DNA from 4 places in the Geobacillus zalihae genome. Region 2 is predicted to be linked to each of the others. Evidence: riboswitches for the same ligand, from Rfam matches in the RefSeq annotation. Region 2 holds a riboswitch; each other region holds the start of a gene.
What was found. A riboswitch is a leader RNA that binds a small molecule or an ion and turns the genes downstream of it on or off. The one in region 2 is predicted to bind cobalamin.
Positions count from the first base shown of each region.

Region 1: linked by a shared signal. The riboswitch ahead of QWV57_RS04360 (ribonucleoside-diphosphate reductase subunit alpha) and the one ahead of QWV57_RS11555 (ABC transporter substrate-binding protein) in region 2 are both predicted to bind cobalamin.
Region 3: linked by a shared signal. The riboswitch ahead of metE (5-methyltetrahydropteroyltriglutamate--homocysteine S-methyltransferase) and the one ahead of QWV57_RS11555 (ABC transporter substrate-binding protein) in region 2 are both predicted to bind cobalamin.
Region 4: linked by a shared signal. The riboswitch ahead of QWV57_RS09115 ((2Fe-2S) ferredoxin domain-containing protein) and the one ahead of QWV57_RS11555 (ABC transporter substrate-binding protein) in region 2 are both predicted to bind cobalamin.

Region 1 is NZ_CP129217.1:837,156-839,354, reverse strand. Features, by position in the region: gene QWV57_RS04360 (ribonucleoside-diphosphate reductase subunit alpha) at 1-1,231, opposite strand, end outside; cobalamin riboswitch at 1,287-1,482, opposite strand; gene asnB (asparagine synthase (glutamine-hydrolyzing)) at 1,683-2,199, opposite strand, start outside.
Region 2 is NZ_CP129217.1:2,296,900-2,299,098, reverse strand. Features, by position in the region: gene QWV57_RS11560 (PH domain-containing protein) at 168-782, shown strand; cobalamin riboswitch at 962-1,160, shown strand; gene QWV57_RS11555 (ABC transporter substrate-binding protein) at 1,302-2,199, shown strand, end outside.
Region 3 is NZ_CP129217.1:205,161-207,359, reverse strand. Features, by position in the region: gene QWV57_RS01125 (helix-turn-helix domain-containing protein) at 1-389, opposite strand, end outside; partial or broken gene QWV57_RS17980 (helix-turn-helix domain-containing protein) at 372-449, opposite strand; cobalamin riboswitch at 1,030-1,219, shown strand; gene metE (5-methyltetrahydropteroyltriglutamate--homocysteine S-methyltransferase) at 1,359-2,199, shown strand, end outside.
Region 4 is NZ_CP129217.1:1,779,416-1,781,614, reverse strand. Features, by position in the region: gene QWV57_RS09120 (ISLre2-like element ISGsp3 family transposase) at 1-567, shown strand, start outside; cobalamin riboswitch at 797-990, shown strand; gene QWV57_RS09115 ((2Fe-2S) ferredoxin domain-containing protein) at 1,177-1,575, shown strand; gene QWV57_RS09110 (energy-coupling factor ABC transporter permease) at 1,576-2,199, shown strand, end outside.

The DNA of each region.
Region 1 (2,199 bases), 1.5 Mb from region 2:
TTTCCTCATCATAAAAATCTTCCAAGCTAAACCCCATCACCTTCCGCACTTCATGCGGATCAAACAAGTACCAGTCGCCGCGCTGTTCGACTTGCTCCATGAACAAGTCCGGAATGCACACGCCGGTGAACAAATCATGCGTCCGCAGCCGTTCGTCGCCGTTGTTGAGCCGCGCATCGAGAAACGCAAAAATGTCTTTATGCCATACATCCAAATAGACGGAAATGGCCCCTTTGCGCTGCCCCAGCTGATCGACGCTCACCGCTGTATTGTTCAACTGCTTCATCCACGGGATGACGCCGGAGGAAACCCCTTTGAACCCTTTGATGTCGCTGCCGCGCGAACGGATTTTGCCTAAATAGACGCCGATGCCGCCGCCCGATTTCGACAAGTTGGCGATGTCGGTGTTGCTGTCATAAATTCCTTGCAAGCTGTCATCGACCGTATCGACAAAGCAGCTTGAGAGCTGGCCGTACGACTTCCCAGCGTTGGCAAGCGTCGGCGTCGCCACGGTCATGTATAAGTTGCTTAACGCCCAATACGCTTCCTTCACGAGCGCAAGCCGCTGCTTTTGCGGTTCATTCGCCATGAGCGTCATGGCAATGACCAAAAACCGCTCCTGCGGCAATTCATACAACCGCCGCTCATAATCGCGCGCCAAATACCGGTCCGCGAGCGTGCGCAGCCCAATGTACGTAAACAGCTTGTCCTTCTCCGGATCAAGAAACGCACCGATGGCGTCGACTTCTTCTTTCGTATAACGTTCAAGCAAGAACGGACTGTACACCCCTTGTTCCGTCAGCGCAACAAGCAGCGAGTAGAAATCGCCATACCGCTCGCGTTCATCGTACCCGCGCTGCCGCGCCGCTTCACGGTACAATTGCCGCAAATACAGCCGGGCGCACACAAACGTCCAGTCCGGCTCCTCTTCATCAATGTAAGAAAGTCCTTCCAAAATAGCCGTTTGGTGCAGCTGTTCTACCGTGACGGACTCCTTTCGGCTAAGAAGCTGCCAAACACGCTCGACGTATTCATCAAGCGACAGACGGCCGAATCCAGCGGCGGCTTGCCCAATCAGCGACGCAAACTCTTCACGTGAAAACGAAACCGGCTTCCCTTGGTCATCGAGGATGATCGTTTTCGTCAATACGGTCATTCGTTTCCCCACTCCTTCAATAAAAAATCCGCTCGGGCAGGCGAGCGGATGAAACGACAGACGGAAAAAAGGCATACGAAACCCTTTTTCTTTTCCCCTATCGTTTCATCTTCTCACACCCCGAAGAACATGAAACGTTCCAAGCAAGGCAGGTCTCCTGACTCGTGCATCGTCCTACTTTGGGGCCTTCCCAGCGGCGCGCCGAACGGCTCTTGCCGCCAGTGGCCATCCCATTTCGTCCGCACATACAGTTGCGGGGGCAGTTCCGGATTCACACCGGATTCCCTATTAAGTCCTGATGGACACCATTGCTTGGCAGAACGATATGTAGTTGTACAACAAGACTTCAAAACCAATATATAGTATTTAGCATCCTGATGGAACAAGCATATACCAAAACCGGGAAAATTGCAAGAGCGGGAGAAAGCAAATTTTCTCTTTCGCTTCGCCAAAGGCAAGGAAACTGTCCGCACCATCGAAAAAGGCGTTCTAGGTGTCGCCCTTAGAACGCCCTGTCGTTTCCCTGCTACGCCTCCAAAACAGACGCTGGCCGCTCCTCGCTTTGTGCGGATGAAGCAAAATCGTACTTCTTTTCCACATACACTTGATGCCAAACCATAAACGCCAACACCGTCCACAGCTTGCGGCTGTGGTCCGCCTTGTGGCGGGCATGTTCATCCAGCAGCCGATGGAGCACATCCTTATGGAACAGATGATCGGTTTCGCTTTCGTGGATGAGCTGTCTCGCCCAGTCATACATTTCGTTTTTCAGCCAGTGGCGAATCGGCACGGGGAACCCTAATTTTTTCCGGTTTAACACATGATCCGGCACGATGCCTTCGGCGGCTTTACGTAAAATATATTTCGTCGTACCGTTGGCTATCTTCATATCAGGGGCGATTTGCCTAGCAACCTCAAATACCTTTTTGTCTAAAAAGGGAACGCGCAGCTCAAGCGAATGGGCCATCGTCATTTTGTCCGCTTTGACTAAAATATCGCCCCTTAGCCATGTATGAAGATCAATATACTGCATCCGGTTGACG
Region 2 (2,199 bases):
AAGGCGTCGGGTCTTTGATTTTTAGAGGCGATGAAACGTTTTTCCGATCTCGACGTATTACATAGATGAAAGGTATGAGATTACGGCGCCTTGTTAAGGCAAAACGCCGTTCATCCGCCAATAGGTGGGCGCCGATAAAACGTGGAAGGAGCCGGAGGAACATGAGCATGTTTGGAAAAGTCGCCGCCGATGTGCTTGGGCTAAGCGACATCGGCTCGGTTATTCAGCCGAAAGACTACGACAAAGTGGATGCCGATGATTATGTGATGCACGAGGATGGAGAAAAAATCTATTTTCTCATCAAGTCGAAATCCGATGAATATTGCTTCACAAACCGCGCGCTCATTCATCTGGACGGCACGAGCGCCGCGAGCAAAAAACGGACGCTGCGCCGCTACGATTACTATAAGCATCCGATTTCCGACGTGTCGCTCGAAACAGCCGGGACGGTCGATTTGGATGCGGAAATCAAATTTAAAATCGGCCCGCACGCATACTCGATCGATGTGCATAAAAAGCATATCGAGGAACTGAAAGACTTGTATAAATCGCTGCTGGCGATCGCGGACATTTGCCATGAAAACGAAACGAAGTTCAACTATGCGGAGCGGAGTTTGGAACTGGCGGCCAAGGTGTTTGCCAACATGCGCGGCGACGGCGCCAATGTGTCGGCGGATTTTCAGGCCGTGAATGAATACGCTTTTCGCTGGCTGACGGAAGCGAAAAAGAACTATACGGTCAAAGATTTTGGTTTTGTGTTTGACAAATATATTCAACAGTGACGAGTGGAGCCGGCAGTCAGAAAGGCGTCTTGCATAAAGGCGGGGCGCCTTTTCCTATGGCGGTTAGGCGGACGCTTGGCTGGGAACGCTGGTTTGGAGAGCTGGCTGCCAGTTTTCTATAAAAATAGTTGTCAAACGGCAAACGCTGTTTTAATATAAAAATGTCCATATCCCATAACTGAATCCATTTGCAGCAAGGTGCCGAAACGGCTTAATAGGGAATCCGGTGGGAATCCGGAGCTGTCCCCGCAACTGTCAATGCGGACGAAATGAAATCGCCACTGTACGGACAGATGGCTTGCGCTGTTTTCCGTACGGGAAGGCTTCAGAGTAGGATGAAGCATGAGCCAGTAGACCTGCCTTGCTTGCCGCAGTTTCCGAATCTTCGGGGGGTGAGACGCGGAAACAGTCGTACAGGGCATTGTTGTGCCCATTGGCGGTCTGTTTCGCGCTCATTCCCAGATTTAGGCGGAATGGGCGTTTTTTATTGTACATACATCACTGAAGGGGGAATGACGGATGAAACGTTGGACATGGCCGGCGGTGGTGGCGGTGTTCTTCCTTTTGGCCGCCGTGCTCGTCGGCTGTGGCGGGGCGAATGGCAGCACCGAGCCTGCGAAAAAAGACGAGCCGAAAACGGAACAAGCGGCGTTTCCAGTGACAGTGAAAGACGGGCTTGGCGAGGATGTCACGATCAAAGCGGAACCGAAAAAAATCGTCTCGCTCATCCCGAGCAATACGGAAATCGCCTATGCGTTGGGGTTGGGCGATAAGATCGTCGGCGTCAGCGATTTTGACAATTATCCGGAAGACGTCAAAACGAAAACGAAAATCGGCGGCATGGAGTTTAATGTCGAGAAAATCATTTCGCTCAAACCGGATCTCGTCTTGGCCCACGCGTCAAGCGCCCATAACTCGCGCGATGGCCTCAAGCAATTGAAAGACGCCGGCATTACCGTGCTTGTCGTCAATGACGCGAAGTCGTTCGACGATGTATATGCGTCCATCGACTTGATCGGCAAAGCGACCGGGACGACAGACAAAGCGAAGCAAGTGATTGATGAGATGAAAGAGAAGCTTGCGAAAATCAAAGAAAAAGCGAAACAAATCCCGGCGGACAAACAGGCCAATGTCTGGATTGAAGTGTCGCCGCCGCCGCAGCTGTATACGGCCGGCAAAGGGACGTTTATGGATGAGATGCTTCAAGTGATTTCAGCGAAAAACGTCGCCGGCAGCTTGGAAGGCTGGCCGATGGTGACGGAAGAAAAAGCCGTGGCCTATAAGCCGGATGTCATCATCACGACATACGGCGGAGCGAAGCAAGTGTTGGCGCGCGCCGCTTGGAAAGACGTGCCGGCGGTGAAAAACAAGCGGGTGTATGACGTCAACACCGACTTAGTAAGCCGACCGGGTCCGC
Region 3 (2,199 bases), 1.4 Mb from region 2:
TCAAGGCGGCCTTCTGTCCAGCGAGTGAGAAAATGATTGTACACAAATCGGCAACATCCTATGATGCTCCGGATATACGGTTCCTGTTCTTTTGTCGGATAGAGACGGACGGAACAGGCTTGGCGCATTCCAATCGTCAAGAAAATTATACCATATTGCGCTTCCTCCCACTCCTTTAAGGGGGAGAGGAGCACAAGATTTCTGTAATGAATAAGGGCGATTTTTTCCGTTGCCACAGAGGAAATGAACCAAAGCAAGAGCAGGCCGAACCGAGTCGACGCTGGGATGCGTCCGGTGTTGCCAAGAGTAGCTGTCGGATCAAGACATGGGAACAGAGCCAAGCTCGATCGAATAGGCAAAACGGAAGGCAGGTCGAGGTGCCCATTCACCAACGGAGCGATCATCCTGTACCGAAACAGTGCGATGTCGTGTCTCATCGACTTATCCATCTGGATCTCCTCCTCGTCTTTCCCACCATCCATATACATTTGAATGTCAATGACAAAGTCGTGAAACTTGATCAAATTTCCTCCCCATCTTTGAAACAAATGGAAATTTCCGCCCGAAACGGCTCCTCACCACAACATGTACTTGACAAGCAATACAGCTTCCTGCACAAAGATTTGAAAAAATCACTGATTTGTTGATTTTCCCTTACAAGCGTAAATGGGGTATGTTCAGAAAAAATCATGTACAACTTTTGGTGAAGAGCCTCCGAAACAATTCACAAAAAATTTAGCACACTCTTCAGAAAAGAGGGAAAAGGCTTTCTGAAAGAATGTACAAGAAACGGTGTTTTGTTTTCGCAGAAAAATTCCATGGGCAGCGCACTTTGCCCTCCACCCGGGGATGAAAATCACACGTCAGTCCTGCATTTTCACAAAAAACATATTTTTACATAAAATACTAATATTAACTCAAAAAATATCCCTGCTTACTATGCCGTTATGCCTCTTAAAACCCCTTCACAAAAACATTTCGGTTGAAAAAAACAAAAAATTCTTTTATTCTAAATTTTATACAACCAAATAATCAGTTCACGCAACAGGTGGTTCACACATGTGGTGAACCTTAAAAGGGAAGTTTGGTGAAAATCCAACACGGTCGCGCCACTGTGATGCAGAGCTGTTTATCACAATCCACTGTTTCATTTGAAATGGGAAGGAGATAAACAGCGATGAAGCTAAGTCAGGAGACCTGCCTGTTGTATGCACTTTCGACCTACGCGTCATAGGGAGGAGTGAGGACATATGATATTGAGGCACTTCACGTATCTCAATACAAGCTAGTTATACCCTCCTTCCGTTGGAAGAGGGTTTTTTGCTTGATTGGGATCAAATAACTGGAGGTGCTTCCACATGTTCATCCGCAGTTCAAATGTAGGGTATCCACGCATTGGGGAGAAAAGAGAATGGAAAAAGACGTTAGAATCGTTTTGGAATGGGCAGATCACCAAAGAACAATGCACCAAAATGATGGAAGCGATTCGACTTGATTCGATTCGTAAACAGATGGAGAAAGGAATCGATCTCATTCCAATTGGAGATTTTTCTTTATACGATCACGTATTAGATACAGCATTCATGTTTGGATATATTCCAGAGCAATTTCAACAAATAGACGATACACTTGAGCAATATTTTGCGATGGCACGCGGGACAAATGGGCAACATGCGCTTGAAATGACGAAATGGTTTAATACAAATTACCATTACATCGTGCCTGAAATTGGACAAACAAAGCCAAGATTAGTGGAGAATCGCCTATTGAAAGAATACAACCTTGTAAAAGAAACATTCGATTTAGAAACAAAACCTGTGTTGCTTGGACCGATTACGTTTCTTTTGCTTTCTAAGCAATACGATCGACACGAGTGGCGCAAACATCTCGCACGATTAGTTCCTGTTTATGTAGAATTATTCAAACAACTAAGCGAAGCGGGCGTGTCATTCGTCCAAATCGATGAACCGATTCTCGTCCAAGATATAGACGATGACATCGTCGATGCATTTCGTGATGTATATGAAGTTTTTCATCGCGGTGTACCAAATATAAACCTTATTTTACAAACATATTTTGATAGCGTGTCGCATTATCGTGAAATCGTTGCTTTACCTGTCGCAGGCATTGGGCTTGACTTTGTACATGATAATGGCGAAAACATGAAAAACATAAACACCTATGGATTTCCGAAAGATA
Region 4 (2,199 bases), 520 kb from region 2:
CTGCGTCAGTGTCTGTCCGGCCATCCGCGTTGGCGGGAGGTGCGGAAGAAGCTGGCGAAACAAGACGAAGAGGGGCTTCTCGTGGAGCTGAACAGCGCGGTCGGCACGTTGGAGGACGAAGCGAAAGAGAAGCAGATGGCTGCCATGATCCGCCGGATCGAGTCGATGCCGGGATGCATCCGGGACTATCGGGAGTGGCTGTCGGAGCAAGGGGTGGAGACGACCGGCATGCGTCCGATGGGCCACGCCGAGAGCGTGATGAGCCGGTTTGCGCATCGGGTGAAATCCCGCCGCAGCTGGAAAGACCAAGGGCTTCGGGCGTTTCTGAGGGCGATGGCGGCCCGAATCGACGGGATTTGGCGGAGAAATGGGCAGTTGGTGGAGGAAGAAGAGACCCGAACGGCGGCCTCGGCCTCAACAAAGTCCAAGCGGATCGAACAGGCCAAACGGAAGGCCGGACGGTTATGGGCAGATGTGGTGCGTCAGAATCTACCGTGTCTGCAGCGGTCATCCGGGACACCGATCCATCAAGCGTTGTCGGCGCTCCGGGATGGTGGTTGGGTGTAAAAAAATGGAATATCGTATCATCGCCTCAAGATGAGGGATGAGAGTCCGAAAGCGCTTACGATATGAATTCCTGAAAATGGTTCGCTAACTAGTGATTGACAACGCCCGTAGTGAACCGAAAAAATGTTCTCCACAAAGTCTTGACTGACTCTGTCGGCAAAAAACGGTTGACGCCTGCCATCAAGTTGTACTACGATGAGAACGGATGCTTGTTCCATGACAAGATCAATAGGCGAGAAACAGACAAGGTGCCTAAGCCTGCTTTAGGGTTTGGGTGAAAAGGGAAGCCCGGTGAAAATCCGGCACGGTGCCCGCCACTGTGATGGGGAGCTTTGCGGCAGCAAGTCACTGAAGGATGCTTCGGGAAGACGCCGTCAAGCGATGATCCTAAGTCAGGAGACCTGCCTTGTTTGGATCGGACGGATGCCTACGGGACTATAGGCAGACGTGCGGGAGAATGATGGCTACATTGGGCCTGTTTGGGCCGTTTACGGCTTTCGTATACATTTTTCTGCACCTCTGCTGTAGAGGTGCTTTTTCTTTTGCCGAAAACCTGCCCGTCTGTCTGCGTCTAAATTCTATCATTCTAGCCAAAAAGGGGGGGATTCGGTGGCGACATGGGATTTGCGGGGAATGAAGCATCATGTGCTCATTTGCAACGGAGGGACGTGCCTCCGCCATGGCGGGGATGATGTGACAACGGCGGTGCGCGAGGAGATCGCCCGTCTCGGGCTTGACGACGCTGTCCATACAACAAGGACGCGCTGCAACGGACGATGCCAAGACGCGTGCGTGATGATCGTCTATCCGCAAGGCATCTGGTATCGACAGATGACGCCGGAGCGGGCGAAGGAGGTTGTGCGCGCCCATTTGGGTGAGGGGGTTCCGATGCGGGAGTGGGCGACGTATGAATACGAAGGCGAATTGGTGTTGACGCCAGCCGGCGAACGGGAGGCGCCAAGCGGAAAACGGAAAACGGAACATGCTGCGAAAGGAGTGAAGGGATAAATGAAGAGAGCGGTTCGATGGAGCGGAATGGCGGCTTTGTTCGTTTCTTATTTTTTGTTGACGAATGAAAATGAAGCGTATGCCATGCACATTATGGAAGGATTTTTGCCTGTCAAATGGGCGCTGTTTTGGTGGCTGTTGTTTTTGCCGTTCTTTGTGTTCGGATTGCGGCGGCTTGTGCATACGCTGAAGCAGCACCCCGAACATAAGCTTCTGATGGCGTTAGCTGGCGCGTTTACATTTGTATTGTCGGCGTTGAAAATTCCATCCGTCACCGGCAGCAGCTCGCATCCGACCGGGATCGGCTTCGGCTCGGTTTTGTTTGGACCATGGGTGATGGTGGTGATCGGCACAGTCGTTCTTCTCTTTCAAGCGCTGCTTCTTGCCCACGGAGGAGTGACGACGCTTGGGGCCAATGCGATGTCGATGGCGATCGTCGGCCCGTTCGTCGCGTACGGAGTGTATCAACTGTGCCGAAAAGGGGCGGTATCCAATCGAGCGGCTTTGTTTCTTGCCGCTTGTTTGTCTGATTTGGCTACATATGTCATGACGTCCCTGCAGCTTGCCCTGGCGTTTCCGTCTCCTGATGGGGGAGTCACCGCCTCGTTTTTGAAATTCGCCGGC